Regions from separate parts of the Pseudoxanthomonas sp. SL93 genome, predicted to be linked through region 1. Evidence: predicted binding sites of a transcription regulator. Region 1 holds the regulator's gene; each other region holds the start of a gene.
What was found. Region 1 encodes HrcA, which represses chaperone genes, less so after heat shock. Its sites were predicted from a motif close to TTNGCACTCNNNNNNNNNGAGTGCNAA; they were not measured.
Positions count from the first base shown of each region.

Region 2: a site for HrcA is predicted at 4,040-4,066, ahead of rpoH (RNA polymerase sigma factor RpoH). Genes of this name have one in related genera too.
Region 3: a site for HrcA is predicted at 5,990-6,016, ahead of groES (co-chaperone GroES). Genes of this name have one in related genera too.

Region 1 covers NZ_CP113065.1:1,066,327-1,076,286, forward strand. The annotation lists gene OVA13_RS04895 (hypothetical protein) at 1-41, opposite strand, end outside; gene carA (glutamine-hydrolyzing carbamoyl-phosphate synthase small subunit) at 38-1,165, opposite strand; gene dapB (4-hydroxy-tetrahydrodipicolinate reductase) at 1,414-2,133, opposite strand; gene OVA13_RS04910 (sensor domain-containing phosphodiesterase) at 2,187-3,521, opposite strand; gene OVA13_RS04915 (prephenate dehydrogenase) at 3,648-4,760, opposite strand; gene dnaJ (molecular chaperone DnaJ) at 4,813-5,934, opposite strand; gene dnaK (molecular chaperone DnaK) at 6,062-7,984, opposite strand; gene grpE (nucleotide exchange factor GrpE) at 8,092-8,610, opposite strand; gene hrcA (heat-inducible transcriptional repressor HrcA) at 8,653-9,702, opposite strand; gene recN (DNA repair protein RecN) at 9,796-9,960, shown strand, end outside.
Region 2 covers NZ_CP113065.1:3,278,657-3,288,616, forward strand. The annotation lists rRNA gene OVA13_RS15355 (23S ribosomal RNA) at 1-1,327, shown strand, start outside; rRNA gene rrf (5S ribosomal RNA) at 1,454-1,568, shown strand; gene OVA13_RS15365 (dipeptidase) at 1,657-2,916, shown strand; gene OVA13_RS15370 (metal-dependent hydrolase) at 3,026-3,886, shown strand; gene rpoH (RNA polymerase sigma factor RpoH) at 4,077-4,955, shown strand; gene OVA13_RS15380 (hypothetical protein) at 5,081-6,469, shown strand; gene OVA13_RS15385 (DUF1203 domain-containing protein) at 6,556-7,023, shown strand; gene OVA13_RS15390 (NAD(P)/FAD-dependent oxidoreductase) at 6,996-8,294, opposite strand; gene OVA13_RS15395 (MFS transporter) at 8,317-9,642, opposite strand; gene OVA13_RS15400 (primosomal protein N') at 9,642-9,960, opposite strand, start outside.
Region 3 covers NZ_CP113065.1:2,429,814-2,439,773, forward strand. The annotation lists gene OVA13_RS11540 (EAL domain-containing protein) at 1-419, opposite strand, end outside; gene OVA13_RS11545 (3-deoxy-7-phosphoheptulonate synthase) at 541-1,614, opposite strand; gene OVA13_RS11550 (DUF6445 family protein) at 1,837-2,445, opposite strand; gene OVA13_RS11555 (aminotransferase class V-fold PLP-dependent enzyme) at 2,570-3,883, shown strand; gene groL (chaperonin GroEL) at 3,950-5,590, opposite strand; gene groES (co-chaperone GroES) at 5,652-5,942, opposite strand; gene cutA (divalent-cation tolerance protein CutA) at 6,148-6,468, shown strand; gene OVA13_RS11575 (protein-disulfide reductase DsbD family protein) at 6,487-8,793, shown strand; gene OVA13_RS11580 (TlpA family protein disulfide reductase) at 8,790-9,383, shown strand; gene aroQ (type II 3-dehydroquinate dehydratase) at 9,607-9,960, shown strand, end outside.

The DNA of each region.
Region 1 (9,960 bases):
ATCGCCAGCACACCGGCCAGCAGCCAGGGACGCAGGTTCATCGCGCGGCTTCCATCGACTGCACGAAACGGTCGAACAGCGGCGAGACGTCGTGCGGACCCGGCGATGCTTCCGGATGGCCCTGGAAGGAGAATGCCGGCGCATCGGTCAGTTCGATGCCCTGGTTGGTGCCGTCGAACAGCGAGCGGTGGATCACGCGCACGTTGGCAGGCAGGCTGCCCTCGTCGACGGCGAAGCCATGGTTCTGCGACGTGATCATGACCCGGCCGCTGTCGAGGTCCTGCACGGGGTGGTTCGCGCCGTGGTGGCCGTGGCCCATCTTCATGGTCTTCGCGCCGGCGGCAAGCGCCAGCAGCTGGTGGCCCAGGCAGATGCCGAACGTGGGGATCTTCTTCGCCACGAACTCGCGGATCGCGCCGATGGCGTAGTCGCAGGGCTCCGGATCGCCCGGGCCGTTGGACAGGAACACGCCGTCCGGTTTCAGCGCCAGCACCTCGGCCGCGGGCGTCTGCGCCGGCACCACGGTGACGTCGCAGCCGCGTTCGGCCAGCATCCGCAGGATGTTGTGCTTCACGCCGAAGTCATAGGCCACGACCTTGAACCTGGCCTCGGCCTGCACGGGCGCGCCGGTGTCCAGGTCGATCTGGCCGTCGCGCCACGGGTAGGCCTTGTCGGTACTGACCACCTTGGCCAGGTCCATGCCCTTCAGGCCGGGGAACTTGCGTGCGGCTTCCAGCGCCTTTTCCACGTCCAGGCCGTCGCCGGCCATCAGGGCGCCGTTCTGGGCGCCGCGGTCGCGCAGGATGCGGGTCAGCTTGCGGGTGTCGATGCCGGCAATGGCGACGATGCCACGCGTCTGCAGCCACTCGGGCAGCGCCTGCTGGTTGCGCCAGTTGCTGGGGCGACGCGGCACGTCGCGTACGATCAGGCCGGCGCACCACACCTGGCCGGCTTCGTCGTCCTGGTCGGTGCAACCGGTGTTGCCGATATGGGGATAGGTCAGAGTGACCATCTGGCGGGCGTAGGACGGGTCGGTCAGGATTTCCTGGTAACCGGTCATCGCGGTGTTGAACACCACTTCGCCGACCGACAGGCCATCTGCGCCTACGGATTCGCCCTCGAATACGGTGCCGTCTTCGAGTACGAGGATTGCGGGTCGAGTCACGGGGTTCGCCTTGGGGTGGAGGAACCCTGCCCCTCCATCTTGCGGCTGCAAGAAACCGCGAACTCGGTATTTCTCCGGTCCGGGGCGGTGGGTAACAGGCGAGCGAGAATTGTACGGGGACGGCCTGTTCAGCGCCACCGTTTTTTGCAGCCCACGCGCCGATTCAGGCAGAAACCGCACAGCGACGGCGGCCGTCGTTCAGGATTCCGACCAACGGTGGGCGCAGCGCGGCAACGCGGAAACGCCCGTCAATCCAGCAGGTCGCGCACCCGGTAACTGCCCGGCGCGCGGCCGGCCAAGCGACGCGCGGCATGCAGCGCGCCGCGGGCGAAGATGTCCCGGTGGGTGGCGCGGTGGGTCAGCTCGATCCGCTCGCCCATGCCGGTGAACTGCACGGTGTGCTCGCCGACGATGTCGCCGGCACGCAGGCTGGCGTAGTGCACGTCGGCACCCGCGCTGCCGGCGGCCTGGCCGAGCGTCAATGCGGTGCCTGATGGGGCGTCCTTCTTGTGGATGTGGTGCGACTCGACCACGTCCACGTCCCACCCCTGCAAGGCGGCCGCGGCCCGTTCCACCAGGTCGGCCAAGACCGCCACGCCCAGGCTGAAGTTGCTCGCCCACACCAGCGGGATGCGCGACGCCGCGAGTTCAAGCGCCTGCTGCTGGACTGCGGAAATGCCCGTGGTACCCGACACCAGCGGCACGCCTCGCTCCACGCACAGGGCGAGGATGGGGTCGAAACCTTCAGGCAGGCTGAAATCGATCGCCACGTCGAAGACCGGCGCGCCGGACAGCTCGCTGGCGGCGAAATGCGGCACGCCTTCCACCACGCGCTGCGCAGGCGAGCGGCGTGTCACGGCGGCCACGACCTGGAGGCTTTCCGGTTGTCCGGCTGCCAGGCGGAGCAGCGACTGGCCCATGCGGCCGGAAGCACCATGGATGAGGAGGCGTGTGGGCGGAGTGTTCATGCCGGCATGGTAGCGGGTCCGTCGCGATGAAGGCGACCGCCGTCTTCACGACGTCATGGCGTATCCGGTCGACCCAGGTGGAAGCCCTGGCCGAACGGAACCCCGAGTTCCATCAGGGTGCGCAACTGGCCCTCGGTTTCGACACCTTCGGCGATGAGTTCCGCACGCGTGCCGTCCGCAAACGTGAGCAGGGCGGAAATCAACGACTGCAGCCGCGGGCGCGTGTCCACGTCGCGGATCAGGGTGATGTCCAGCTTGATGATGTCCGGCGCCAGCCGCAGCACGTGGCGCAGGCTGGAGAATCCGGCGCCGGTGTCATCCACCGCGATCCGCAACCCGGCCTGCTGGTAACGGGCAAGGCAGTCGGCGAGGCGTGCGTAGTCGTCCACCGCGGTGTGTTCGGTGATCTCCAGCACGATGCGGCGCATGTCGTGCCCGGCCAACAGCGCCGACAGCCGATCGCTGCAGGCGCTTTCGGGCGACACGTTGATGGCGAGGTAGGCGTCGGCGGGAACCTCGTGCAGCCGCGCCAGTGCGCCGGCCGCCGCGGCCAGTTCCAGCTTCACGCTCAGGCCGCATTGCGCCGCGTCTTCGAACCAGCGATCCGTCGACAGATCGTATTCCAGCGGGAAGCGGGCCAATGCTTCGTACCCGACAACCGCGCGGTCGGAAAGACGGACGATAGGCTGCAGCGCCATCGGCATCGGCTCGATGCCGAGCACCTCGTGCAGCCGCGCGCGCGCATCCACTACCTGCTGCCGTTCGCGCTCGCCACGCCCGATCCGCGCGTCCAGTGCAGCGCGCATCTGCGCGTGCTCGATGGCCTTGTACAGGCTGGCGGCAACCAGCGTGCTCAACTGCTCCAGCGTATGGCGATCGGTGTCGTCATAGGCATCGGGAAGCGCCGCTATGACCTTCAACACGCCGACCACCTGGCTGCGGAATCGCAGTGGCGCCACCAACATGGAACGCAAACCCACGCTACGGCAGGCATCGCGATTGACGCGCGGATCGGTCTCGCTGTCGTCGCAGCGCAGCACGCGGTCTTCCTCGATGCAGCGCCCGGTCAGGCTGCCAGCCAACGGCATGCTGAAACCCACCTGGCTCTGCGCGATGCCACTGGCAGACCAGTAGCGCATGTGGTCCCCATCGCGGATCTCGAGCACGGCACCGTCCGAGCCGGTGAGTTCCTGCGCCCGCCGGGTGATGGCGTCGACCACGTCCTGGGGATCCGGACCTGCCGCGGCGATCTCGCCCTGCGCAGCGACGATCCGCGTCAACAGCGCGATCGCGCCGGCATCGTCGCCTCCCCCCTCTGCTTCCCCGCGTGCCAACGCACGCTGACGGCGCGCCGCTGCCAATGACGCCAGTTTCGGATCCCGACTCATCCCCCGACGCTCCCTGCCGATGATGGAAACCTCATCGCGACCGCCTGCATGGCCGCGGCGCGCTGTCACGATCCTAGACAGGTGCCGGATCGCTGTCGAGTACACGCGTTTACCTTCGACTTTCTTTCACCCGCCCTTCACCACCACGCCAATACCCGACGCATCGATGTCATCGGCCACACGCTGCAGGCTGGCCACGTCCACCTGTTCGGCAAACCCGATGCGGAAATGCACATCCCCGTCCGGCGTGCGCGAGGAATGGATCGAGGACAGGCTGATGTCGTGGCGCTCGAAGACATGCAGCAGGGCCCGCAGCGAGCCCGGCCTGTCTTCCGGAAGGTGCACGCTCAAGGCACGCCGGCCGGCGAGATCCGCGAGCAGGTATCCGACGCGCTCGTAGGTGTAGTTGCCCTCCTGCAATGCCCGAGTGCCGATGGCATCGCGATTGGCATGCAGGAATTCGTGGCGGAACGCCGCGCGTGCCGCATCGGTGCCCTCGCCCACCAGTTCGGCCATGCGGGCGATCTGCCGGCCCATGGCCTCAAGTGTTTCCCGCGCGTAGGGATTGCCGAACTGGATGTCCTCGTAGATGGCCGGGTTCAACGACAGGATGCGCGCGATGATGGCCGCGTCCATTTCGAACGATGCCGAACGGAACGGCAGCAACGCGGCAAGGTCGCCAACATGCGGGGCCTGCCCGCGCAGCACGCCAGCCTGCGCCAGGTGCGAGGCGTGCACCATCGCCTGCACCAGCGCCATGATGCGGTCGTGCTGCTCGGGGCTGGACCGCACGCACTCGGCCTCCAGCGATCGCAGCAGCGCCTGCAACCAGGGACGCCAGTGCTCGAGTCGTGCTTCGCACACCACCATCACCCGGCCCTTCAGCGTCGGCGCCTTGGGCGGCGCAGTCATCGGATGCAGGCCTGCCACCTCGGCGCGTGACTGCAGCATCGCCGCCACGGGCGCCCCCTTGATCGAGGTGATGTCCAGCCACAGCTTGCCCGACTCGCTGCCGTCGGCAAGTTCGACATAGCGGTGGATCAGGTCACAGGTGTGGCGGATGGGCGCGGAAAACACCAGTACATCGGCGCGATGTACCAGTTCCACCTCGTCCATCGCTGCGGGATCCGCGGGGTCGCACCCGATGACGTCCAGCCCCATGCGATCGTTGAAGAACCGGCGTAGCCACCGCCCGTAAGCGCCTGCGCTGCCAACGATGCCAATCAGGGGTCCAGACATGGAAAGGGCTCCGCGAAGGAGCCCCATTCTAGAAGCAAGGCATGCCGCCGGATCACGACGTCATGCGGTCCCAGAAGCCCCTGACGCCATCGAGGAACGTGGCCGACTTGGGCGAGTGCTTGCGCGCTTCCTCGCCGCCGAAGGTGGCTTCGAACTTCTGCAGCAGCTCACGCTGTTCGGTGGTCAGGTTGACCGGCGTCTCGACCACCACGCGGCAGTACAGGTCGCCTTCGCTGCGGCTGCGCACCGACTTGACGCCCTTGCCGCGCAGGCGGAACAGCTTGCCGGTCTGGGTCTCGGCCGGAATTCGGATCTCCGCTTCTCCATTGAGCGTGGGCACGCGCACGGTGTCGCCCAGCGCGGCCTGCGAGATGCGGATGGGCACTTCGCAATGCAGGTCATCGCCGTCGCGCTGGAAGATGTCGTGCTCGCGTACGCGCACTTCCACGTACAGGTCGCCCGGCGGCGTGCCGGGCGGACCGGCCTCGCCCTCGCCGGTCAGGCGGATGCGGTCGCCATTGTCCACGCCGGCGGGAATCTTGACCGACAGGACCTTCTCTTCCTCCACGCGGCCTGCGCCATGGCAGTGCGTGCAGGGGCTCTTGATGGTCTGCCCACGGCCACCGCAGGCCGGGCATGCCTGCTGCATGGCGAAGATGCCACGCTGCATGCGCACGTTGCCGCGCCCACCGCAGGTGGTGCAGGTTTCGACCTTGCCGTCTTCCGAACCGGATCCGTTGCAGGGCTCGCACGCGACCAGCGTGGGGATCTCGATGCGCTTCTCGATGCCGGCGACGGCTTCTTCAAGGTCGAGTTCCATCACGTAACCGACGTCGGCACCCCGCCGTGCCGCGCGCGCGCCGCCCCCGCCGAAGATGTTGCCGAAGATGTCGCCGAAGATGTCGCCCATGTCGGGCGCGCCATGCCCTCCGCCGCCGCCCATGCCATGCTCGAACGCCGCATGGCCGTGCGCGTCGTACGCGCGCCGCTTGGCACCGTCCGTCAACACTTCGTAGGCTTCCTTGCATTCCTTGAACGCCGCCTCCGCCGCCGCATCACCGGGATTGCGGTCGGGATGGTGCTTCATCGCACAGCGGCGGTAAGCCTTCTTCAGGTCTTCTTCGCTGGCGTCGCGGGCCACGCCCAGGACTTCGTAATAGTCGCGTTTGCTCATGGTGCCGGATCAGGGGACTCGTGATGGGTTTCGCGGAAACAACACGGCGGCGGAAAACCGGGCTTCGGATGACGAAAGAGCGGAGCCACGGCTCCGCTCCTTCGGATCACGATTCCCGGATCACGAATTACTTCTTCTCGTCATCCTTCACTTCGGTGAACTCCGCATCCACCACGTCGTCGGCAGCGGCATTGCCTTGGCCGGCATCGGCCGCACCGGGCTGTTCCGAAGCGGCGGCCGCGGCGTACAGCGACTGGGCGGCTTCTTCCAGCGCCTTGGCCTTGGCTTCGATCTGCGCCTTGTCGTCGCCCTTCATGGCGGTGTCGAGGTCCGCGATAGCGGCTTCGACGCGGCCGATCACGTCACCCGGCACCTTGCTGCCGTGCTCGGTGATGGCGCTGCGGGTGGCGTGCAGCAGGCCATCGGCCTGGTTGCGCGTCTGCACCAGTTCCTGGAACTTCTTGTCTTCCTCGCGGTGCGCCTCGGCGTCCTGCACCATGCGCTGGATCTCTTCCTCGGACAGGCCCGAACCGGCCTTGATCTCGACCTTCTGTTCCTTGTTGGTCTTCTTGTCCTTGGCCGACACGTGCAGGATGCCGTTGGCGTCGATGTCAAAGGACACCTCCACCTGCGGCATGCCGCGCGGCGCCGGCTCGATGCCGGACAGGTCGAACTTGGCCAGCGACTTGTTGAAGCGGGCCTGCTCGCGCTCACCCTGAAGCACGTGCACCGTCACCGCGGACTGGTTGTCCTCGGCGGTGGAGAAGGTCTGCGAGGCCTTGGTCGGGATGGTGGTGTTCTTCTCGATGATCTTGGTGAACACGCCGCCCAGGGTCTCGATGCCAAGGCTCAGCGGAGTCACGTCGAGCAGCAGCACGTCCTTGACGTCGCCGGCGAGCACGCCGCCCTGGATCGCGGCGCCCAGCGCCACGGCTTCGTCCGGGTTGACGTCCTTGCGCGGTTCCTTGCCGAAGAACTCGGCCACCGCCTGCTGCACCTTCGGCATGCGGGTCTGGCCGCCGACCAGGATCACCTCGCCGATGTCGCTGGCGCGCAGGCCGGCGTCGTTCAGCGCGATGCGGCAGGGCTCGATGGTCTTCTTCACCAGGTCTTCCACCAGCGCTTCCAGCTTGGCGCGGGTCAGCTTGATGTTGAGGTGCTTCGGACCGGAGGCGTCGGCGGTGACGTACGGCAGGTTCACTTCGGTCTGCTGCGAGCTGGACAGCTCGATCTTGGCGCGTTCGGCGGCGTCCTTCAGGCGCTGCAGGGCCAGCGGATCCTTGCGCAGGTCGATGCCCTGGTCCTTCTGGAACTCTTCGACGAGGTAGTCGATGACGCGCTTGTCGAAATCTTCGCCGCCCAGGAACGTGTCGCCGTTGGTGGCCAGCACTTCGAACTGCTTCTCGCCGTCGACGTTGGCGATCTCGATGATGGACACGTCGAACGTGCCGCCACCCAGGTCATAGACGACGATCTTGCGGTCGGCGCCGCCGTCGCCCTTGTCCAGGCCGTAGGCCAGCGCGGCCGCAGTGGGCTCGTTGATGATGCGCTTGACGTCCAGGCCGGCGATCTTGCCGGCGTCCTTGGTGGCCTGGCGCTGGCTGTCGTTGAAGTAGGCCGGCACGGTGATGACGGCTTCGGTGACGGTCTCGCCCAGGAAGGCTTCGGCCGTCTTCTTCATCTTTTCCAGGATGCGCGCGGAGATTTCCTGCGCCGACAGCTTCTTGCCGTCGGAAGTCTGCACCCAGGCGTCGCCGTTCTCATGCGGAATGATGGCGTACGGGACCAGGTCCAGGTCCTTCTTGACTTCGGCGTCGGTGAACTTGCGGCCGATCAGGCGCTTCACCGCGTAGAAGGTGTTCTTCGGGTTGGTGACCGCCTGGCGCTTGGCCGACGCGCCCACCAGTACTTCGCCGTCCTTGGTGTAGGCGACGATGGAGGGCGTGGTGCGGTCGCCTTCCGAGTTTTCGATGACGCGGGCCTTGCCGCCGTCCATGATCGCCACGCACGAGTTGGTCGTGCCCAGGTCGATGCCGATGATCTTGCCCATGTGGATTTCGCTCCGTAGCAAATTCTGGTGTTGGCCGGCCATCGGCCGGGTTGATGGTCCCGATATAGGGATGCGATGGCGCGGTTCAAGCGCCCTCGCGATGTCATTCAGTCGTGTCTGGCGACCACGACCAGCGCCGGGCGCAGCAGGCGACCGTTGAGCAGGTAGCCCTTCTGGAAGACCTGCAGCACGCTGCCCGGGTCCGCGCCGGCAGCGTCGGCCTGGCTGATGGCCTGGTGGTGGTCGGGGTTGAAGGCTTCGCCCGTGGGGTCAAGCAGCGTCAGCCCGTTGTCGCCGGCCACCTTGAGCAACTGCTTGTAGGTCAGTTCGAGCCCGTCACGCAGCGGGCTGGCCTCGCTCCCGGCCGCGGCGAGGCCGGCGTCCAGGCTGTCGAAGACCGGCAGCAGGTCGCCCAGCAGGCGCTCGTTGGCGAACTTGCGGGCCTGTTCGATATCGCGCGCCACGCGCTTGCGCTGGTTGTCCAGGTCGGCGCGCTCCAGCAGGGACGCGGCGCGCAGCTGGTCCACTTCGTTCCGAAGCGTCTCCAGTTCGGCGATCAGGGGGTTGTCGGTGTCCTGGGGCGCGTTGTCGTGTCCCAGGTCGGCATCATGGTCGTTTTGGTTCATCTCGGGTCCCATGGCGGCAAGTCCGGCCGCCCAAGCCCCAACCTATGGGGCCGGCGTTTCCGGATTCAAGGCCGCGCCCAGCACATCGGCCGCCGCCTGCACCACCGGAATCACCCGGTCGTAGGCCATCCGGGTGGGGCCGATGACCCCCAGCACGCCCAGCACCTGCCCGCCCGCCATGTAGGGCGCGGTGACCACGGAAACGCCGTCGTGCGGCGCCAGGCCGGTTTCCTCGCCGATGAAGATGCGCACGCCGGGCGCGCGGATCGTGCGCTCCAGCAGCTGCAGGATCTCGCGCTTGCGGGCGAAGGCCTCGAAGAGTTCGCGCAGGCGCTCGAGGTCGGACAGCTCCTGCACGCCCATCAGCCGGGTCTGGCCCGCCAGCACCACGTCGTCGTTGGGGGGGGTCAGGGCCTGTTCGGCCAGCTCGATGGATTCGGCCAGCAGGCCCTCCATCTCGCTCTGTGCGCGGCGCAGGTCATGCAGCAGGCCGGCCCGGATCTCGGACAGCGGCCGGCCGGCGAACTGGGTATTCAGGTAGTTGGCGATGCGCTCCAGCTCGGACCGCTCATAGGCCCGCCGCGGTTCGATGACCCGGTTCTGCACGTCGTTGTCGGCGAACACCAGGATCGCCAGCACGCGCTTGCCATCCAGCGGCACGAAATCGATGTAGCGGAAGGCGAACTGCTCGCGCTTCGGCACGCTGACGACGCCCACGAAGTGGGTCATTGCCGACAGCAGTTCCGACGCGTTGCCGAGCAGCGCCTGCGTGCCGGCGCCACTGGGCAGCTCGGAGCGCAGTCGCGCCACTTCGGCATCGCCCAGCGACTTCACCTGCACCAGGCTGTCGACGAACACCCGATAACCCTGCGGGGTCGGGATGCGGCCGGCGGAGGTATGCGGCGAACTGAGCAGCCCCACTTCCTCGAGCTCGGCCAGGATGTTGCGGATCGTCGCCGGGCTGATCTCGAGGCCGGCATGGCGTGCGAGTGTCTGCGACCCCACGGGCTCGCCGTCGCGGATGTAGCGCGAGATCAGCGCCCGCAGCAGCTGGCGGGCGCGGGGATCCAGGGCGGGCGACGGCAAGTTCATGATGGTTAGATAGCGGTGCGACACGGGGTTTGCAAGCACGGGCCGTCGCCGGTGTCGCAGAACCTGAGCCGGTACGCATTACAATCCGGCCCCATGCTCAGACACCTCGCCATCAAGGATTTCGCCGTCGTCCGCGCTGCAGAGCTGGAGTTCGGGGACGGCATGACGGTCATTTCGGGCGAAACCGGCGCCGGCAAGTCGCTGCTGGTGGACGCCCTGGGATTCCTGTCGGGACTGCGTGCCGACAGCGGCGTGGTA
Region 2 (9,960 bases), 1.6 Mb from region 1:
CTCCTAAGCTTCAGCTCACGCAGACCGTACCGTAAACCGACACAGGTGGGTAGGATGAGAATTCTCAGGCGCTTGAGAGAACTCGGGTGAAGGAACTAGGCAACATGGCACCGTAACTTCGGGAGAAGGTGCGCCCTTGATGGTGGCTACATGCGTAGCTGAGCTGTCGAGGGCCGCAGAAACCAGGCCGCTGCGACTGTTTATCAAAAACACAGCACTCTGCAAACACGAAAGTGGACGTATAGGGTGTGACGCCTGCCCGGTGCTGGAAGGTTAATTGATGGGGTCAGCCGCAAGGCGAAGCTCTTGATCGAAGCCCCAGTAAACGGCGGCCGTAACTATAACGGTCCTAAGGTAGCGAAATTCCTTGTCGGGTAAGTTCCGACCTGCACGAATGGCGTAACGACAGCGGCGCTGTCTCCACCCGAGACTCAGTGAAATTGAAATCGCTGTGAAGATGCAGCGTTCCCGTGGCAAGACGGAAAGACCCCGTGAACCTTTACTATAGCTTTACATTGAACGTTGAGTTCGTCTGTGTAGGATAGGTGGGAGGCTATGAAACCGAGGCGCTAGCTTCGGTGGAGCCAACCTTGAAATACCACCCTGATGTGCTTGACGTTCTAACCTAGGTCCGTAATCCGGATCGGGGACCATGTATGGTGGGTAGTTTGACTGGGGCGGTCTCCTCCCAAAGAGTAACGGAGGAGCTCGAAGGTACGCTCAGCGCGGTCGGACATCGCGCACTGTGTGCAAAGGCATAAGCGTGCTTGACTGCGAGATCGACGGATCAAGCAGGTACGAAAGTAGGACTTAGTGATCCGGTGGTTCTGTATGGAAGGGCCATCGCTCAACGGATAAAAGGTACTCCGGGGATAACAGGCTGATACCGCCCAAGAGTTCATATCGACGGCGGTGTTTGGCACCTCGATGTCGGCTCATCACATCCTGGGGCTGTAGTCGGTCCCAAGGGTATGGCTGTTCGCCATTTAAAGTGGTACGCGAGCTGGGTTCAGAACGTCGTGAGACAGTTCGGTCCCTATCTGCCATGGGCGTTGGAGATTTGAGAGGGGCTGCTCCTAGTACGAGAGGACCGGAGTGGACGAACCTCTGGTGTTCCGGTTGTCACGCCAGTGGCATTGCCGGGTAGCTATGTTCGGAAGCGATAACCGCTGAAAGCATCTAAGCGGGAAGCGCGCCTCAAGATGAGATCTCCCGGGGCACAAGCCCCCTAAAGGAACCATCAAGACTAGGTGGTTGATAGGTCAGGTGTGTAAGTGGGGCAACCCATTGAGCTAACTGATACTAATGATCCGTGCGGCTTGACCATATAACCTCAAGTGGCCTTGGACTCGACGATATCGTCAGAGAAAATCCAATGCCCGCTACGTCACAAGACCCTATGAGAGATTGGCGCCTTAATCCGTTCCTTGGATGGCGACGCTCCAACCCTCTCCCTGGTGAAATTAGCGCTGTGGTCCCACCCGTTCCCATCCCGAACACGGAAGTGAAACGCAGCCGCGCCGATGGTAGTGTGGCTTAAGCCATGCAAGAGTAGGTCATCGCCAGGGGCTTTACCCCAAACCCCCGTCCGTATGGACGGGGGTTTTTTATTGCTCCGCTTTCGCCAACAATCGAGGCTTGACCATCTCAAGGGCGATGCGCATGAAGTTTTCTCCGGGACTGGCGGCGGCGTTGGCGTTGCTTTGTTGCTCGCCCAGCGTGGCAGCCGTCGATCAGGTGTCGCCGCGCGCGCGTCAGGTACACGACGCGGCACTGGTGCTGGACACGCACCTCGATACGCCCGCCAATCTCCGCCGCCCCGGCTGGAGCATTGCAGACAACCACCAGCACGAAGGAGACCTGTCGCAGGTCGATCTGCCACGGATGAAATCCGGTGGCCTGGATGGCGGTTTCTGGGTGGTCTACACCGCGCAGGGTGCGCGCGACGTGGAAGGCAATCGCGCCGCCCGCGATCATGGCCTGGAGAGGCTCACCAGCATCCACGAGATGCTGGCCGCCCACGCAGACGCCTTGGAGCTCGCCCTGACGGCCGAGGATGCCGAACGTATCGCCGCATCCGGCAAGCGCGTGGCCTTCATCAGCATGGAGAACGCCGCACCCCTCGCCTCGGATCCCAGCCTGCTGACGGCGTACCACCGCCTCGGCCTGCGGATGCTGGGCATCACGCATGTGCGCAACAATGACTTCGGTGACTCCTCCACGGACCCCAAGGGTGCGGAATGGAACGGACTCAGCCCGGCGGGCAAGGCGCTCGTGGGCGAGGCCAACCGGCTGGGCATCGTGCTTGATGCATCCCATGCCAGCGATGCGGTGTTCGACCAGTTGCTGGCGTTGTCGCGGGCGCCGATCGTCCTGTCGCACACAAGTGCGGACGCGGTCTACGATCATCCACGCAACATCGACGATGAGCGCATCCGCCGCCTGGCAGCCAAGGGAGGCGTCATCCACGTCAATGCCTTTGGTGGTTACCTGATCCCGACGCCTAAGATTCCCGCGCGCGAGCAGGCGTTGGACGTGCTGAGCAAGGAGTATGGCCCCGAAGGGAAGATGCCGGTCGACCGCATACCCGCCTACCTTGCGGCACGACGCGCCATCGAAGCGCGCTACCCGGTGAAGCGTGCCACGCTCGACGACTACATGGCCCATCTGTTGCACATACTGAAGGTGGCGGGTCCGGAACACGTGGGCATCGGTGCCGATTGGGATGGCGGCGGCGGCGTGGTGGGGCTGGAAGATGTCGCCGCATTGCCGTTGATCACGGAGCGTCTGCTGCGCGCCGGCTACAGTGAGCAGGATGTCCGCAACATCTGGGGAGGCAATCTGCTCCGGGTGCTCCGTCAGGCGCAGGCGGCGGGCAGTGCAGGGAATCAGAACGCTCCGGGTTCGTCCTTGTAGCTCCACGCCGGCGTCGCTGGGCAGCGCGACCCCGCCTGCAACGGCGGGCGAGCGGTTACGGGCGCTTCGCCGTCCCGCCGATGCATGCGAGTGGAAATGAAGTCAGCTCATGATCGAAACCATCACGCCTCGCCGATTCGCACGGCCGTTTGCCGGCGATATCCCCAAGCACTGGCTGCCGGACAACGAGGTGGTGTCTTCCATTCTCAACGCCTACACGATTCTGGTGCCGGCAAACGAGAGCTTCTACATCCGCACCTTGAAGGCATGTCTGTCGCGCATCGACAGCAGCGAGCTGCGCGCCCGCTGCCAGGATTTCATCCTTCAGGAGGCGCAGCATGGCGTGGCGCACAAGCGCTACTGGCGCAATCTCGATGCGCAAGGCTATCGCTTCCGCGGCTTTGAGGCGCAGGTCGACAGGCTGGTGTTCCGCCTCATCGAACGGGTGGCACCGTTGGGGCTCCGCCTGTCGCTGGTGAGCTGCGTTGAGCACATCAACGCGTATCTGGGCCATGAGTTCCTGTCACAGCACATCCTTGCCGACGCCGATCCGCGCATGCGCGACCTGATGGAATGGCACTTCGCCGAAGAGATCGAGCACCGGCGCGTCGCCTTCGACGTGCTGCAGGCCGTCTCACCCCGTTACCCCACACGCGTGCTCGGGTTTGCGCTGACGGCGGGCCTGTTCTATGCGCTGCTCACCAGTCTGTCGATCGCCTTGCTGGCGCAGGACGGCATCCTGTGGCGCAAGGCGACCTGGGTGCAGTGGTCGCGGCACCTGGGCGCGTCGCACCACATGTTCCGCCGCACGCTGCGGCACCTGCGGGATTACCTCCGTCCCCGGTTCCACCCTTCCACCATGCAGAATGACGCCATGGCAGCGGCGGTGCTGGCCCGCCAGTTCTCCCAGCGCCCGCCTGCCGTGACGCCGCTACCTTCCCGGCCCGCGCGCGATCGCTCACGAGGCTGAACGCGCGGAAACCATGCCGCAGCTCGCTGCAGGTCCCTCTCGCTCACGTCGCCACTAAGTGCCTGATATCCATTGATTTTATCGTAGGGCGCAGGGAACTTCCGGCCGACGTCATCGTTCCAGTGGCGGGACGATACGGAACTTTCCATGCGGTTAGCAGTCGAACCACCCGACTGCTAAGATGAGTGCCATGAGCCAGAACACCCCCACTACCGCACTGGTTTCCCACAACCTCCCGATCCCCAGCGCGCTGGGCTCGCTGGACGCGTACATCAGCGCCGTGCACCAGATCCCGGTGCTGACGGTTGATGACGAACGCGCCTTGGCGACCCGCTTCCGCGAAGAGGAAGACCTCGATGCCGCCCGTGAGCTGGTGCATTCGCACCTGCGTTTCGTCGTGCACGTGGCACGCGGCTACAGCGGCTACGGCCTGCAACTGGGCGACCTGATCCAGGAAGGCAACATCGGCCTGATGAAGGCGGTGAAGCGTTTCGATCCCGACATGGGCGTGCGCCTGGTCAGCTTTGCCGTGCACTGGATCCGTGCCGAGATGCACGAATTCATCCTGAAGAACTGGCGCATCGTCAAGGTCGCGACGACCAAGGCGCAGCGCAAGCTGTTCTTCAACCTGCGCAAGTCCAAGACGCGCCTGGGCTGGATGAATGCGGCCGAAGTCAGTGCCGTCGCCAAGGACCTCAATGTGTCCGAGCGCGAAGTGCTGGAAATGGAGTCCCGCCTGTCGGGCCGCGACATCGGCTTTGATGCGCCTTCCGACGAGGATGAGGACCATGCGCCGCCGTCCCCGGCGAGCTACCTGGTCGCGCATGACGAGGATCCCTCGCAGGCCTACGAACGCGCGGACAGCCAGGACAACCAGCTGGAACTGCTGCGTGAAGGCCTGGCCGGGCTGGATGATCGCTCGCGCGACATCATCAAGCGCCGTTGGCTGGACAGCGAAAGCAAGATCACGCTGCAGGAGCTCGCCGACGAGTACGGCATCTCCGCCGAACGCGTACGCCAGGTGGAAGCCAATGCGCTGAAGAAGATGAAGGCATTGTTCGCCGCGTGACATCACGCTTCGCGTCATCCGGAAAAGGCCCCTCATCGGGGCCTTTTTCATGGGCGGAAAACGCACTCGCACGGCCGGAACTGTGCTCAACTACGCCACGATTTGCAGACCACAAGGAGCAGGCAATGCGTTTGGGGGAAGGAAGACTGGGGAATCTCTGTCGTGCGGCGCTGATCGCGCTGATGCTGCAGGTACCGATGGCCATGGCGGCCGACGCGGATTCCAATACGAAGACGGCACAGGGCGGCATCCGGTTCGGCATGGACCGCGAGGAGTACGACGCGCAGGCCCGCGCGGCGATGCAGGTGGACCCCATGGTGGCCGCGCACATCGGTGCGATCCGCAAGGCCACGCTGGACGAAGCCGCCAGCATGGACGCGCCCGGTCCCGACGTGCTGGTGTACGACGTGGAAGGCAACCGTGGCAAGGGCCGCGTGACCGCACGCTTCATCACCGTCAGCGCGAACGCCGAGGCGCTTGGGCCGGGCACGCTGGTGATGGCGGACGGTACCGAACACGCCATCGAAGGCGATGCCGACGCCGTCGCGAGTGAGCACGATGGCCATGACCACCACGAAGAGGTCGCGGCCGGCGAAGGCGAGGACATCTTCATCCGCCAGGCGCGCGAAGCGGCCCAGCGTTATCCGCTGGTGCAGCAGCATGTGGGCCAGATCGAGAGCTTCACGATCAACGCGCAGGAAACCGGTGCCGCGCCGGGGATCAACGAGTTCGTGTTCGATGTGGTGGGCAGCAAGGGGCGTGGCCGCCTGCAGGCGGACTTCATCACCGTGAGCGCGGAGACCGAACGGCTGGGCAAGGGCGTGCTGACGCTGGCCAACGGTCGGCGCTATCCGTTCGAAGGCGAAGCGCCGGGTCCGGATGAAGACGATGCCGCTTCCGACGACGATGGCCTGAGCGGCCTGCAGGACAACATCTTCACCCGCCAGGCGCGCGCCGCCGTGCAGCGCTATCCGCTGGTGCAACAGCATATCGGCGACATCACCGCGTTCGACCTCGACCTGATGGCCAGCGGTGAAGCCGAAGGCGCCACGGAGTTCGTGTTCGACCTGAAGGGCAGCAAGGGCAACGGCCGCATCCTGGCGGACTTCATCACCGTGGACGCCGACACCGAACGCCTTGGCAAAGGCGTGTTGACGCTGGCGGACGGGCGTACGTTCCCGTTTGAAGGAGAAACCGCCCCGGCGCGCAGCGCCGCCGATGCCATCCCGGCGACGTTCGCCACCCAGGATGGCATCTTCGTGAAGCAGGCGCGCGTGGCCATGCAGGCCAACACGACGGTGCGCCAGCACATCGGCGACCTGCGCCAGGTCGTGTTCGACCGCGAAACATCGTGGGCACTCGCGGGTGACCGGTATGTCTTCGATCTGGTCGGCAGCAAGGGAAGCGGCCGGCTGGAAGCCGAATTCATCACCGTGGATGCCGATACCGAAGCCCTGGGCGACGGCGAACTGGTGATGGCCAACGGGCGCAAGCACACCTTGTCCGCACAGTGACGCTCGCCTGGCGTGTCGCAAGATCCGGATAGCGACGCCGCTCCGCACGCAGGACCATGACGCCATTCCCTTCCCGGAGTGGCGTCATGCGTTTTACCGTCAGTGGATTGTCCGTGCAGCCCTTCCAGCCGCTGTTTGCGTTGGATGACGCGGCACTCGCTTCCCGCAACATCCGGCGCGTCACCGCCGACAGTGACCGCGGCTTCCCCTGCCGCATCTCGCTGCAGGACGCGGTCGTCGGGGAGTCGTTGCTGCTGCTGCCGTATCGGCACCACGATGCCGATGGACCCTATCGTGCCAGCGGGCCGATCTTCGTCCGCGAGGCCGCCACCGTCACCGCCGTGTTCGACAACGAGGTGCCGCCCTTCCTGTCGCGGCGCCTGCTCTCGCTACGCGCCTACGACATTGGCGGCTGGATGCATGCAGCCGACGTCGTGGAAGGCGTCGATGCGGACGCGTGCCTGCGGCGCATGTTCGCGGATGAGCGCATCGCCCGCATCCATATCCACAATGCGCGGCCGGGATGCTACGCCTGTCGCGTCGATCGCGCCTGATCGTCGCGGTCCGCGCCCAGGATGATGCGTGCGCCGCGCTGGTAGCTCCAGTACGCCCAGAACCAGTTCAGCAGCACGATCATCCGGTTGCGGAAGCCGATAAGGAAGAACACGTGCGCGGTCAGCCAGAACCACCACGCCAGCAGCCCCGAGAATTTCAGTCGTCCGAAATCCACCACGGCGGCCATGCGGCCGATCGTGGCGAGGTTGCCGTAGTCCTGATAGCGGAACGCACTGGTTGCCTGGCCGGCGAGGCGCGCGCGCAACGCCTGCGCCACATGGCGCCCCATCTGCTTGGCGGCCGGCGCTACGCCGGGCACCGGCTTGCCGTCGGACGCCACCGCGGCCAGATCGCCGGCCACGAAAATGTCCGGATGCCCCGGCACGCTCAGGTCGGGCAACACCGGCACACGCCCCGCCCGATCCAGCGGCACGCCCAGTGAACGCGCCAGCGGCGAAGCCGCCACGCCCGCCGCCCACACCACGGTCTTCGCGGGGACGAAGGTGTCGCCCAGCCGGTAGCCGTCGCCGGTGATGTCGCTGACCGGCGTGCCGGTCGACACGTCGACGCCCAGCTTTTCCAGCTGCCGCCGCGCTTTTTCCGACAGCGCGTCGGGAAACGACGCCAGCACGCGCGGTCCCGCTTCGATCAGCCGCACGCGGGCCTGCGAGGGATCGATGTGGCGGAACTCGTTCTTCAAGGTATGCCGCGCGATCTCGGCCAGCGTGCCGGCCAGTTCGACCCCGGTGGGGCCGCCACCGACGATGGCGAAGTTCAGCCACGCCGCGCGCCTGGCGGGGTCGGGCTCCGCTTCGGCGCGTTCGAATGCCAGCAGCAGGTGGCGACGCAGGCGCAGGGCGTCATCCAGCGTCTTCAGGCCCGGCGCATGCTGCGCCCATTCGTCGTGGCCGAAGTACGCGTGCGTCGCGCCGGTAGCCAGCAACAGATGATCGAAGGCCACCGTGTCGCCGTCGGCCAGCGTGATGCATTTGTCGTGCGGTGCGATCGCCACCACGTCGGCAAGGCGGACTTCCACGTTCTTCTGCCTGCGCAGGATATGGCGCAGCGGCGCGGCGATGTCGGGTGCCGACAGGCCCGCCGTGGCCACCTGGTACAGCAAGGGCTGGAACAGGTGGTGGTTGTGGCGGTCGATCAGGGTGATCCGCACGGGCAGATCGGCCAGGGCCCGCGTGGTCCAGAGGCCGGCGAAGCCACCACCGACGATGACGATGTGGGGAAGTGCTGCTTGCATGCTCCGTGCTCCAGTCATCGGGTGCGATTGTCGCATGCCGTCAGCCGCCATCCCGGTCGATCAGCGATGTCCTGCGCGTATCGGGCATCCACAGGTACACCAGCAGCGAGCAGGCGATGCAGGCGGTGACATACCAGTAGAAGCCGGTCTCCATGCCGGCCTGCTTGAACCACAGCGCCACCATGTCCGCCGTGCCGCCGAAGGTGGCCACGGTGAGCGCGTAAGGCAGTCCCACGCCCAGTGCGCGGATCTCCACCGGGAACAGTTCCGCCTTCACCACCGCGTTGATCGCGGTGTAACCGCTCACGATCACCAGTGCCGCCATCACCAGCCAGAACGCCTGCGTGGCGCTCTGTGCGTTCTGCAGCTGGCTGAGGATCGGCACGGTGAACAGGGTACCGAGCACGCCGAACGCGATCAGGATGGGACGCCGGCCGATGCGGTCCGACAGTGCGCCGACCACCGGCTGCAACAGCATGTAGAAGAACAGCGTGGAGGCATTGATCAGGCTTGCCGTTTCCGCCGCCATGCCGGCGCTGTTGACGAGGAATTTGTGCACGTAGGTCGTGTACGTGTAGAACGCCAGCGTGCCGCCCATGGTCAGGCCCACCACCGTCAGCAGGGCGCGCGGATGACGCATCAACTGGCGTAGCGTGCCCTGCCGTTGCTGCTGGTCGCCGGACGCATCGGCTTCGGCGCGCACGAAGGACTCGGTCTCGCTCATGTTCCGTCGCAGCCAGAGCGCGATGACCGCTGCCACGGCGCCGATGAAGAACGGGACGCGCCAACCCCATTCGCGCAGCTGGTCGTCGGTGAGGAACACGCGCTGCAGCGCGATCAGCACGCCCAGCGCGATCAGATGACCCATCACCAGCGTCACGTACTGGAAGCTGGACCAGAAGCCCCGATGCCCGCGCGTCGCCATCTCGCTCAGGTAGGTGGCCGACGTGCCGTACTCGCCGCCGACCGACAACCCCTGCAGCAGCCGCGCCAGCACCAGCAGGACCGGCGCGGCGATGCCGATGCTGGCATACCCCGGCGTGCACGCGATGATCAGCGAGCCCGTGCACATCATCAGCACCGAGAGCATCAGGGCGCGCCGGCGGCCGTGGCGGTCGGCATAGCGGCCCAGCAGCCAGCCGCCCAGCGGCCGCATCAGGAAGCCCACCGCGAAGACCGCCGCGGTCTTCAGCAGCTGGCTGGTGTCGTCGTCGCCGGGGAAAAAGACATCGGCGAAGTAAAGCGAGAAGGCGGCGTAGACGTACCAGTCATACCACTCGACCAGGTTGCCCACCGAGCCGCTGAAGATGCTGCGCAGGCGCTGTGCGGGTGTCATCGGGGGAACGGTCGTGAACGTCGCTGTCATCAGTACAGGTCCATCGGATCGATATCGAGCGACCAGCGCGTGCGCCGCGCTTCGGGCAATGCGTGGATGTCGGGCAAGGCCGCGTCCAGCAGGCGATGCAGTGGCCGGCGCTCCGGCGACGACAGCAGCAGCTGCACGCGATGCAGGCCGGCGCGGCGCGGCATCGGCGCGGGCAGCGGGCCGTGCATCTCCAGCGAGGCATCGTGCTTGCGCAGCGCCTGCTTGGCCGCCTGCAGGAACTGGTGCGCCGCGTCCACGTGCTGGGCTTCGGCGCGCATCAGCGCCAGGTGCGCGAACGGCGGGAAGCCGGCGGCTTCC
Region 3 (9,960 bases), 1.4 Mb from region 1:
GTATATGCCGCCAGCAACAGACGACTGCCATCACTGGCGGCGAGCGGCGCGGCGAGATACAGGCCGACCCCACCGGTGCACGCGCACAGCACGCACCAGAACGCGGACTGTCTGAGATCACTGATCGTGAATGCGCCCTTGTCGCCGCGCTCCATCTGCCGGAGACGGCGCGTGGCCTGGGCGACCCATCCGAGATGCGTGGCCAGCAGGCACAGTGCCCACGCCTGCCAAGCATGACCGGCAAGGAAGGGCGCCATGACATACGCCACGCCGGCACCGGTCAACAACGTGGAGGCGACATGCCACGGCACCATCCGGAACAGGTGGCGCAGCTGTCGATCCAGCAGCACCGCCCGCGCTTCCTCATCCGCATCGGGCAGCGCCCAGCACCTGCGCAACGAACTCCAGAACGACCACATGCGCCATCTCCTGGGCGCCGCCGCCTTCAATGTGAGTAAGTCACATTGATCCCTGCATGCGCTACCGATATTACCCTCTCGTGGTCGGCCCAGGACAACCAACGCATCCTTCGCGGATTTCTCACGCGGCCCGCACCGCACGCGCGGTGCGGCGACGGCGCACCGCGTCGGCCAGCCGGTTCAGTGCCTGCACCGAACGTTCCCAGTCCAGGCAACCGTCGGTGATGCTCTGTCCATAGACCAGCGGCTGCCCCGGCACCAGGTCCTGTCGGCCCCCGACAATGTGACTCTCGACCATCACGCCGACCACCCGTCGTTCGCCTGCTTCCAACTGCGTTGCGATGTCATCGATCACTTGTGGCTGATTGTCGGGATTCTTGCCACTGTTGGCATGGCTCGCATCCACCATCAGGCGCGAGGGCAATCCGGCCTTGACCAGCACCTGGCTGGCGGCGTCGATGCTGGCGGCGTCGTAGTTGGGTGTCATGCCGCCGCGCAGGATCACATGGCAATCGGGATTGCCGGCCGTCGCGGCGATGGCCGATCGTCCGTCCTTGGTCACCGCCAGGAAATGGTGCGGATGCGAGGCCGCGCCCACCGCGTCCACCGCGATCCTGACGTTGCCGTCGGTGCCGTTCTTGAAACCCACCGGGCACGAAAGACCACTGGCCATCTCGCGATGGACCTGGCTTTCGGTGGTACGCGCGCCGATCGCCCCCCACGCCACCAGATCGCTGATGTACTGCGGCGAGATGGTGTCCAGGTACTCGCAACCCGCGGGCAGGCCCAGCGCATTGATGTCGCGCAGCAGGCGGCGCGCCAACCGCAGCCCCTGGTTGATGTTGAAGCTGCCGTCCAGCGCGGGATCATTGATCAGGCCCTTCCAGCCGACCGTCGTGCGCGGCTTTTCGAAGTAGACGCGCATGATGATCTCCAGTTCCGCGCCCAGTGCATCGCGCAGCGGGCGAAGGCGCGTTGCGTATTCGATCGCCGAGGAAGGGTCGTGGATGGAGCACGGGCCGATCACCACGATCAGGCGGTCATCCTGGCCATGCAGGATGCGGTGCACGGCGTCGCGCGCCTCGGACACGGTCTGCGATACGCGCTCGTCGCAGGAAATCTCGGCGATGACGTCGGCGGGGGTGACCAGCGTGTCCAGTGTGCGGATGCGCAGGTCGTCGGTATGGGGGGGCATGGGGTTCTCCGGATCAATAAAAAAGCCGCCAGGTTCGCTGGCGGCTTCAAGGGGATTCTTCTGGTGTGGTACCTAGAATGAATGCTGCCCTTACTCCGCCTGCGGCATCGGATAGCCGTGATACCAGAAATAAAAGCGGGCGAGGGTCAGGTTCATTCCGCGGGCAGTGATAACACGGCTTTCGGGCGATGGCGAATGTTTCATCCGCAACATTGAAGCGGGTCAGCCCGCGGCGAAGAACATCAGGTAGACCAGCCGTCCGTTCTCTGGCGAGGTGCCGAACGCAGGCCCCGCGGTATGCCACAGCCACGGCCGCAGCAGCACCAGCCGGTTGAAGCGCATCGGCACCTGCATGGTCGGCTCCCAAGCGGCATCGTCGTTGCTGTGCTTCTCGATGATTTCCTGGTGCATCTGCGCGTGCGTGGCGAAGCCCATCGCAGCCAGTTCGCCATCCGTGATCGGGGCGCGGTCGGAGTTGCTGGCACGGTGGCGGAAGAATTCGGTGCCGCCGCGGCAGTCTTCCGGCCGACTGAGATACAGGATGCCGGACCAGTAGGCCTGATCGATGTGCACCTTGGCATGGCCGACATCGTCGGCCAGCGTGATGCGGAATTTCGCATGCGACTGCAACGGCGAAATCGGCTTCAGTCGTTCGCCGGTCAACCTTGAAGCCGCGTCGGCCAGGCCGTCGATCTCGATGCGCTCCAGTGAATTTCGCCCGGGAAAAGGGCCCTTCACGTCCGGATACGTCAGGCGCAGGGCAGCGTCGCGCAGGGCGTGGGCGTCCTGGGTGCCCAGGAAATCATCGACAACGATCAGGGAGGTCGGCATGCGGGGAGGCTAGTCGCATGCGTGCCGCAGGACAAGCCACACGCAGCCCGATGGGTGGCCGCATGACGGGCGCCACTGCGTTGGCTTCATGTCTGCGCATCGCGGACGCCACCGAGGGTGTGCCATGTCCCTGAGTCGTCGCCAGCTGCTGGCTGCCCCCGTCGCGCTTGCGGCCACGTCACTGCTGCCGGGTCCGCTGCTGGCGGCCGTGGCTGCGCAAACGCCGCCCTTGCCCGACCTGTCGGACTGGGACGCGGTGCGCGCGCAGTTCGCGCTGGACCCCGCGTATCGCCATTTCGCCTCGTTCTTCATCGCCAGCCATCCCGTACCGGTGCGGGAGGCACTGGAGGGCTATCGGCGGGCGGTGGACGCCAATCCATTCCTGTTCGTCGAACGCGCGATGTTCGAGGATGACGCGCACAATCTTCCCCTGCAGGTCTGCGCGGAAGTCGCCGACTACCTGGGAGGGCGCGGCCAGGACGTCTGCCTGACGCGGAGCACCACCGAAGGCCTGGCACTGGTCTACCACGGGCTGCCACTGCAGCGCGGCGACGAAGTGCTGACCACCGTGCATGACCACTATTCGCACCACGAGTCGATCCGCCTGGCAACGCTGCGCAGCGGTGCGTCGGTGCGGAAGATCGCGCTGTTCAAGGCATCGCACGACGCCAGCACCGACGAGATCGTCGGCACCCTGAAAGCCGCCATCCGCCCGCAGACGAAGGTGGTGGGCGTGACGTGGGTGCATTCCAGCACCGGCATCCGCCTGCCGGTCCGCGAGATCAGCGCGATGCTGCGCGGCCTGCCGCAGCCCCCACTGCTGGTCGTCGATGGCGTGCATGGATTGGGCGCGGCGGACGAGACCATCGCGACGATGGGGGCGGACTACTTCTGCGCCGGCACGCACAAGTGGATGTTCGGTCCGCGTGGCACCGGCATCGTCTGGGCCGATGCGGCGAACTGGGCACGGCTGCGGCCGCTGATCCCCAACTTCTCGGAATTGGAGAGCTACACGGCGTGGACGCAGGACCGCCTGCCCGCCGGCGCCAGCAACGCCGCGCGCATGTCGCCCGGCGGCTTCCATGCGTTCGAGCACCAGTGGGCGCTGGCGGCCGCGTTCCGCATGCACAGGCAGATGGGGCGTGCCCGCGTGGCGACGCGGATCGCCGCGCTCAACGAACAGCTGAAGGCGGGCCTGGCCACGCTGCCGAAGGTAACGGTGCACACACCGCGCAGCGCGGCCCTGTCGGCAGGACTGGTGTCATTCGAAGTGGAGGGCGTCACGCCGCAGGAGGTGGTCAAGCAGTTGCTCGCACGTCGCGTCATCGCCAGCACCAGTCCGTATGCGGTCCCCCATGCACGGCTGGCGCCCAGCCTGGTCAACACGGCCGCGGAGGTGGATGAAGCGCTGGCCGCGGTACGCGCCATCGCGGCCTGACGCGCAAAGAAAAACCCCGCCTCGCGGCGGGGTTCTCCGTGGTGCGGATGGAACGGGAAGCCGGACTCAGAAGTCCATGCCACCCATGCCGCCCATGCCACCGCCGCCCGGCATGGCCGGCTCTTCCTTCTTCGGCGCTTCAGCCACCATCGCTTCGGTGGTGATCATCAGGCCGGCGATGGACGCCGCGTTCTGCAGGGCCGAACGGGTGACCTTGGTCGGGTCCAGGATGCCGAACTCGATCATGTCGCCGAACTCGCCGTTGGCCGCGTTGTAGCCGAAGTTGCCCGAACCGTCCTTGACCTTGTTGACGATCACGGAGGGCTCTTCGCCGGCGTTGGTGACGATTTCGCGCAGCGGGGCTTCCATCGCGCGCAGGGCGATCTGGATGCCGTGGTTCTGGTCTTCGTTGATGCCCTTCAGGCCGGTGATGGCCTGCAGTGCACGGATCAGGGCCACGCCGCCGCCCGGGACCACACCTTCTTCCACCGCCGCACGCGTGGCGTGCAGGGCGTCTTCGACGCGGGCCTTCTTTTCCTTCATTTCGATTTCGGTCGAGGCACCGACCTTGATCACGGCAACGCCGCCGGCCAGCTTGGCCACGCGTTCCTGCAGCTTCTCGCGGTCGTAGTCCGAAGAGGTTTCTTCGATCTGCGCCTTGATCTGGCCGATGCGCGACTGGATGCGCTCGGCATCGCCGGCGCCGTCGATGATGGTGGTGTTCTCCTTCGAGATCACGACCTTCTTCGCACGACCCAGGTCGTTGATGGTGGCCTTCTCCAGCTGCAGGCCGACTTCCTCGGAGATCACCGTGCCGTTGGTCAGCGTGGCGATGTCTTCCAGGATGGCCTTGCGGCGGTCACCGAAGCCCGGCGCCTTGACGGCGGCGACCTTCACGATGCCACGGATGGTGTTGACCACCAGGGTGGCCAGCGCTTCGCCTTCCACTTCCTCGGCCACGATCAGCAGCGGCTTGCCGGCCTTGGCGACGCCTTCCAGCACCGGCAGCAGTTCGCGGACGTTGGAGACCTTCTTGTCGTGGATCAGGATGAAGGGGTCGTCGAATTCGACCTGCTGCGACTGCTGGTTGTTGATGAAGTACGGCGACAGGTAGCCGCGGTCGAACTGCATGCCCTCGACCACGTCCAGCTCGTTCTCAAGGCCCGAACCTTCCTCAACCGTGATCACGCCTTCCTTGCCGACCTTCTTCATGGCTTCGGCGATGATGTCGCCGATGTTGCTGTCGGAGTTGGCGGAGATGGTGCCGACCTGGGCGATGGCCTTGTCGTCGGCGGTGGGCTTGCTGATCTTCTTCAGCTCGGCCACGGCGGCGACCACGGCCTTGTCGATGCCGCGCTTCAGATCCATCGGGTTCATGCCGGCGGCGACCGCCTTGGAACCTTCACGGATCAGCGCCTGCGCCAGCACGGTGGCGGTGGTGGTGCCGTCGCCGGCGTTGTCGGAGGTCTTGGAAGCGACTTCCTTCACCATCTGCGCGCCCATGTTCTCGAACTTGTCAGCCAGTTCGATTTCCTTGGCGACGGACACGCCGTCCTTGGTGATGGTGGGGGCGCCGAAGCTCTTCTCGAGCACGACGTTGCGGCCCTTCGGGCCCAGGGTGGCCTTGACGGCATTGGCGAGAATGTTCACGCCGCGCACCATGCGCGTACGAGCGTCTTCGCCGAAACGAATGTCCTTGGCAGCCATTGCGATTACCTCAGTTCTGAAAAAGGTTCAGTGATGAAAAGGGGTGCGGAATCCGCGGCGATCAGCCGAGGATCGCGAAGATGTCGTCTTCCTTGACCACCAGGAAGTCGGTGCCGTCCAGCTTCACTTCGGTGCCGCTGTACTTGCCGAACAGCACCTTGTCGCCGACCTTGACGAGCGGGGCACGCACGCTGCCGTTGTCCAGCACCTTGCCGGCGCCCACGGCGATGACTTCGCCCTTGATCGGCTTCTCGGTGGCCGAGTCGGGGATCACGATGCCACCGGCGGACACCTTCTCTTCTTCCATACGCTTGATGACCACGCGGTCGTACAGCGGCTTGATATTGCTCATTTCAATCCTCTTAAGTGATTGATTGCACTGGGAAAGGGGTGGCGATGTTAGCACTCTCCACGGGAGACTGCCAACGCCACGGGCACAAAAACCCGGCCAGGCCGGGATGCAGCAGATGTTGGGATGGGCCGGCGCGATTCAAGGGCCGCCTGCAAAGAAATCGCAGGGCCGGTCCGGCGGGCCGGTCTGCGATAATCGCCGGCCCATGCCTGTACTCCTCGTCCTGTCCACCTGCCCCGATGCCGAGACCGCCGACCGGATGGCGCGCGCCCTGGTGGACGAACGACTGGCCGCCTGCGTCAGCGCCCTGCCCGGCGTCGTGTCGACCTACCGCTGGGAAGGCAAGGTGGAGCAGGCCACCGAGGTCCAGTTGCTGATCAAGACCAGCCCGGACCGGCTGGAGGCACTGACCAGCCGACTTGTCGAGCTGCACCCCTATGAACTGCCGGAGGTGCTGGTGGTCGAAACCGCCAGCGGCCTGGCCGCCTACGCGGACTGGGTGGCCGACCAGACCCGTGCCGACTGACCCTGCCCGAGCGACCCGATGACCCTGATCCGCACCCTGCTCGCCTTCCTGCTGCTGCCGCTGGCCGCGCTGACCGCCCAACCGGCGGCGGCGATCACCCAGGACGACCTGCTGCCGGTGGACGAGGCCTTCGTGCTGACGGCCAGTGCGCCCAGCCGGGACCGCATCGAGATCCGCTGGAAGATCACCGAGGGCTACTACCTCTATCGCCACCGCACCAGCGTGGAAGCGGGGACCGGCTTTGCCGCGCAGCCGCTGCAGATGCCCAAGGGCAAGGCGTACCGCGATGAATTCTTCGGCGACGTGGAAACCTACCGCGGCGACCTGCTCGCCATCCTTCCCGGCCAGGCCGCGGCGGGCGCCGACAGCGTCAGCCTGAAGATCAGGTACCAGGGCTGCGCCGACGCCGGCATCTGCTATCCGCCGCAGACCCGCACGCTGACCGTGGCATTGCCCGTGGAAGGCGGCGGCAGGGACGCGGGCTTCACGCCCCTGACCGGGCCGGGGCTGCAGGCCGGCTCACTGCTGGGCAAGCCGGCGACCGGGGCGGTGGACGCGCTGCCATTGCCTGCCGAACAGGCGTTCGCGTTCGAGGCGATCGCGTTCGACGGCAACCAGCTGCTGCTGCGCTTCACGCCGGCCCGCGGCTACTACGTGTACCGCGACCGCACGTCGATGGCGCTGGAAGGCGACCCGGCCGTGTCCTTGCTGGCCCCGCGCTGGCCGGCCGGCGTCGCGCACCGCGACGAACACTTCGGCGAGGTGACGGTCTACTTCGACCAGGCGGAAGTACCCGTCCCGCTGCGGCGCACGCACGCCAAGGCGACGCAGGCGACGTTGCGGGTCACGTTCCAGGGGTGCCAGGCTGACGGCATCTGTTATCCACCGATGACCCGCCGGGTGAAGCTGTCGCTTCCGGCCGGCGAGGTGACGCCTGCGGACGCACCTGCCCCCGCCGTCGCTCCGTTGATCGAACCGCTGCCGGGCGCGGCGGTGGCCGGCGCGACCGATGCGACGCCTGCCGGTGCCGAGGCGGCATCGGCGGATGCACCGCCCGCCGATGTCGAACGCACGCGCCCGCCGGAGGATGTCCTGGCGCGCAGCCAGCGGGGACCCACCACGCTGTTCGCGGCACTCGCGCTGGCGCTGCTGGGCGGCCTGATCCTCAACCTGATGCCGTGCGTGTTGCCGGTGCTGTCGCTGAAGGCGCTGTCGCTGGCCGAGAGCGGGCGCAGCGGGGGATACGCACGGCGCAGCGCGCTCTGGTACACCGCCGGCGTGCTGGTGAGTTTCGTCGCGGTGGGCGCGCTGGCCATTTCGCTGCGCGCCGCCGGCCAGGCACTGGGCTGGGGTTTCCAGCTGCAGCAGCCCTGGGTGGTGGGATTGCTGGCGTACGTGATGTTCGCCGTGGGCCTGAGCCTGTCGGGCGTGTTCGCCGTCGGCTATCGGCTGGCGGGGGCCGGCCATGGACTGATGCAGCGCACGGGGCCGGCGGGCGATTTCTTCACCGGCGTGCTGGCCGTGGTGGTGGCCAGCCCGTGCACGGCACCGTTCATGGGGTTGGCGCTGGCCTATGCCTTCACGGCGCCGACTGTGCTGGCCCTGCTGGTGTTCGCGGTGCTGGGCCTGGGCCTGGCCCTGCCCTTCCTGTTGATCGGCTTCATTCCCGCGCTGGCCAACCGCCTGCCGCGCCCGGGCACATGGATGGAAACGCTGAAGCAGGTGCTGGCGTTCCCGATGTATCTCACCGCCGCGTGGTTGCTGTGGGTGCTGGGCAAGCAGCGCGGCATCGATGCGGTGGGGCTGGCCTTGGCCGGACTGGTCGTACTGGCACTGGGGCTGTGGTGGTTCCAGCGCCTTCGCCTGCGCAGCGCCCCGCTGCAGCGAACGCTGTCCGTGCTGGTGGTGGTGGCATCGCTGCTGCCGCTGGCGCTGGCGCACCGCCTGCCGCAGGCGACGCGCGCCGCGGTGACCGAGCCGGGCCAGGTGGCGTATTCCGCCGAACGCCTGGCGGCGCTGCGCGCCGAAGGCCGCATCGTTTTCGTCGACATGACCGCCGACTGGTGCGTCACCTGCAAGGCCAATGAAAAGGCCGTGCTGGACAAGCCGGCCTTCCGCGAGCTGTTGGCATCGCACGAGGCGGTGATGATGACCGGCGACTGGACCAACGTGGACCCGGCCATCACCACCTTCCTGGAAGAGCACAAGGCGGTCGGCGTGCCGCTCTACGTGGTGTATCCGCGCGACGGCGGCGAAGGCGAGGTGCTTCCCACCGTACTGACCCACGAGCTGGTCAGCGACGCCCTGGCACGGGCGGCGCGATGAAGGCGACCACCCCGCGCATCCTGCTGGTGGCGGTTCTGGCAGGCGGACTGGGCCTGCTGGCCAGCGCCTGGTTCAACGGCAATCCACTGTGGCGCACGGCCCCCGGCGAGCGCGCCCTGCACGCCGCCGTGAACGCGACGGCGCCCGCGCCTCCCGCCGGGTTCACGCCCGCGGGGATCGGCGACCCCATGCCGCGCATCGCACTGCCCGGACTGGACGGCAAGATCGTCGATCTGGCCGCGAACCACCCCGGCAGGCGCCTGCTGATCAATGTCTGGGCCAGCTGGTGCGGGCCCTGCATCGAAGAGATGCCCGAACTGGAACGGTTCGCGGCCTCGCAAGCGAACGACGGCGTGCAGGTGATCGGGCTGGCCCTGGACACGCCCGAGGGCGTCCGCGATTTCCTGTCACGGGTACCGGTCAGCTACCCCATCGTGCTGGATACCCCCGGCCCGGCCGATGCCAGCGTCTGGCTGGGCAATGCCAAGGGCGTGCTGCCGTATACCGTGCTGGTGGGTGCCGATGGCCGCATCGTCCGGCAGAAGGTGGGACCGTTCCAGCACGGCGAGATCAGTGGCTGGGTCGACTGACAGCGCCATCGCTCAAGATCGTCGAACAGGCAGGCTTCCTGCCTTCACGGGGCCCTCACTGACGCGTCGCCGACGGCATCGCGCCGCCGAAAGCCGCAGGCGCCACGGATCCCGCGTGATCGCCGCCGGAATTCAAACAATCGATTAAAACGAGGCAAACTTCGGCGAACTGGACAGCATCGCCGGGTTCAAGCAGACTGCCGCCCTTCCGCTGGAGACGCGAATGGCGAAGCTGCTGGTCCTGCATGGCCCCAACCTCAACCTGCTCGGCACGCGCGAGCCGGAGGTCTATGGCCACGCGACCCTGGCAGACATCGACCTGGCGCTGACGGCCCAGGCCAAGACCGCCGGCCACCAGCTGGAAAGCGTCCAGTCGAACGCCGAGCATGTCCTGGTCGAACGCGTGCAGGCCGCCCGCACCGACGGCACCGATTTCATCCTGATCAACCCCGCCGCCTTCACCCACACCTCCGTCGCCCTGCGCGACGCACTGGCCGCGGTGGCCCTGCCTTACATCGAAATCCACCTGTCCAACCCGCATACCCGCGAACCGTTCCGCCATACCAGCTACTTCAGC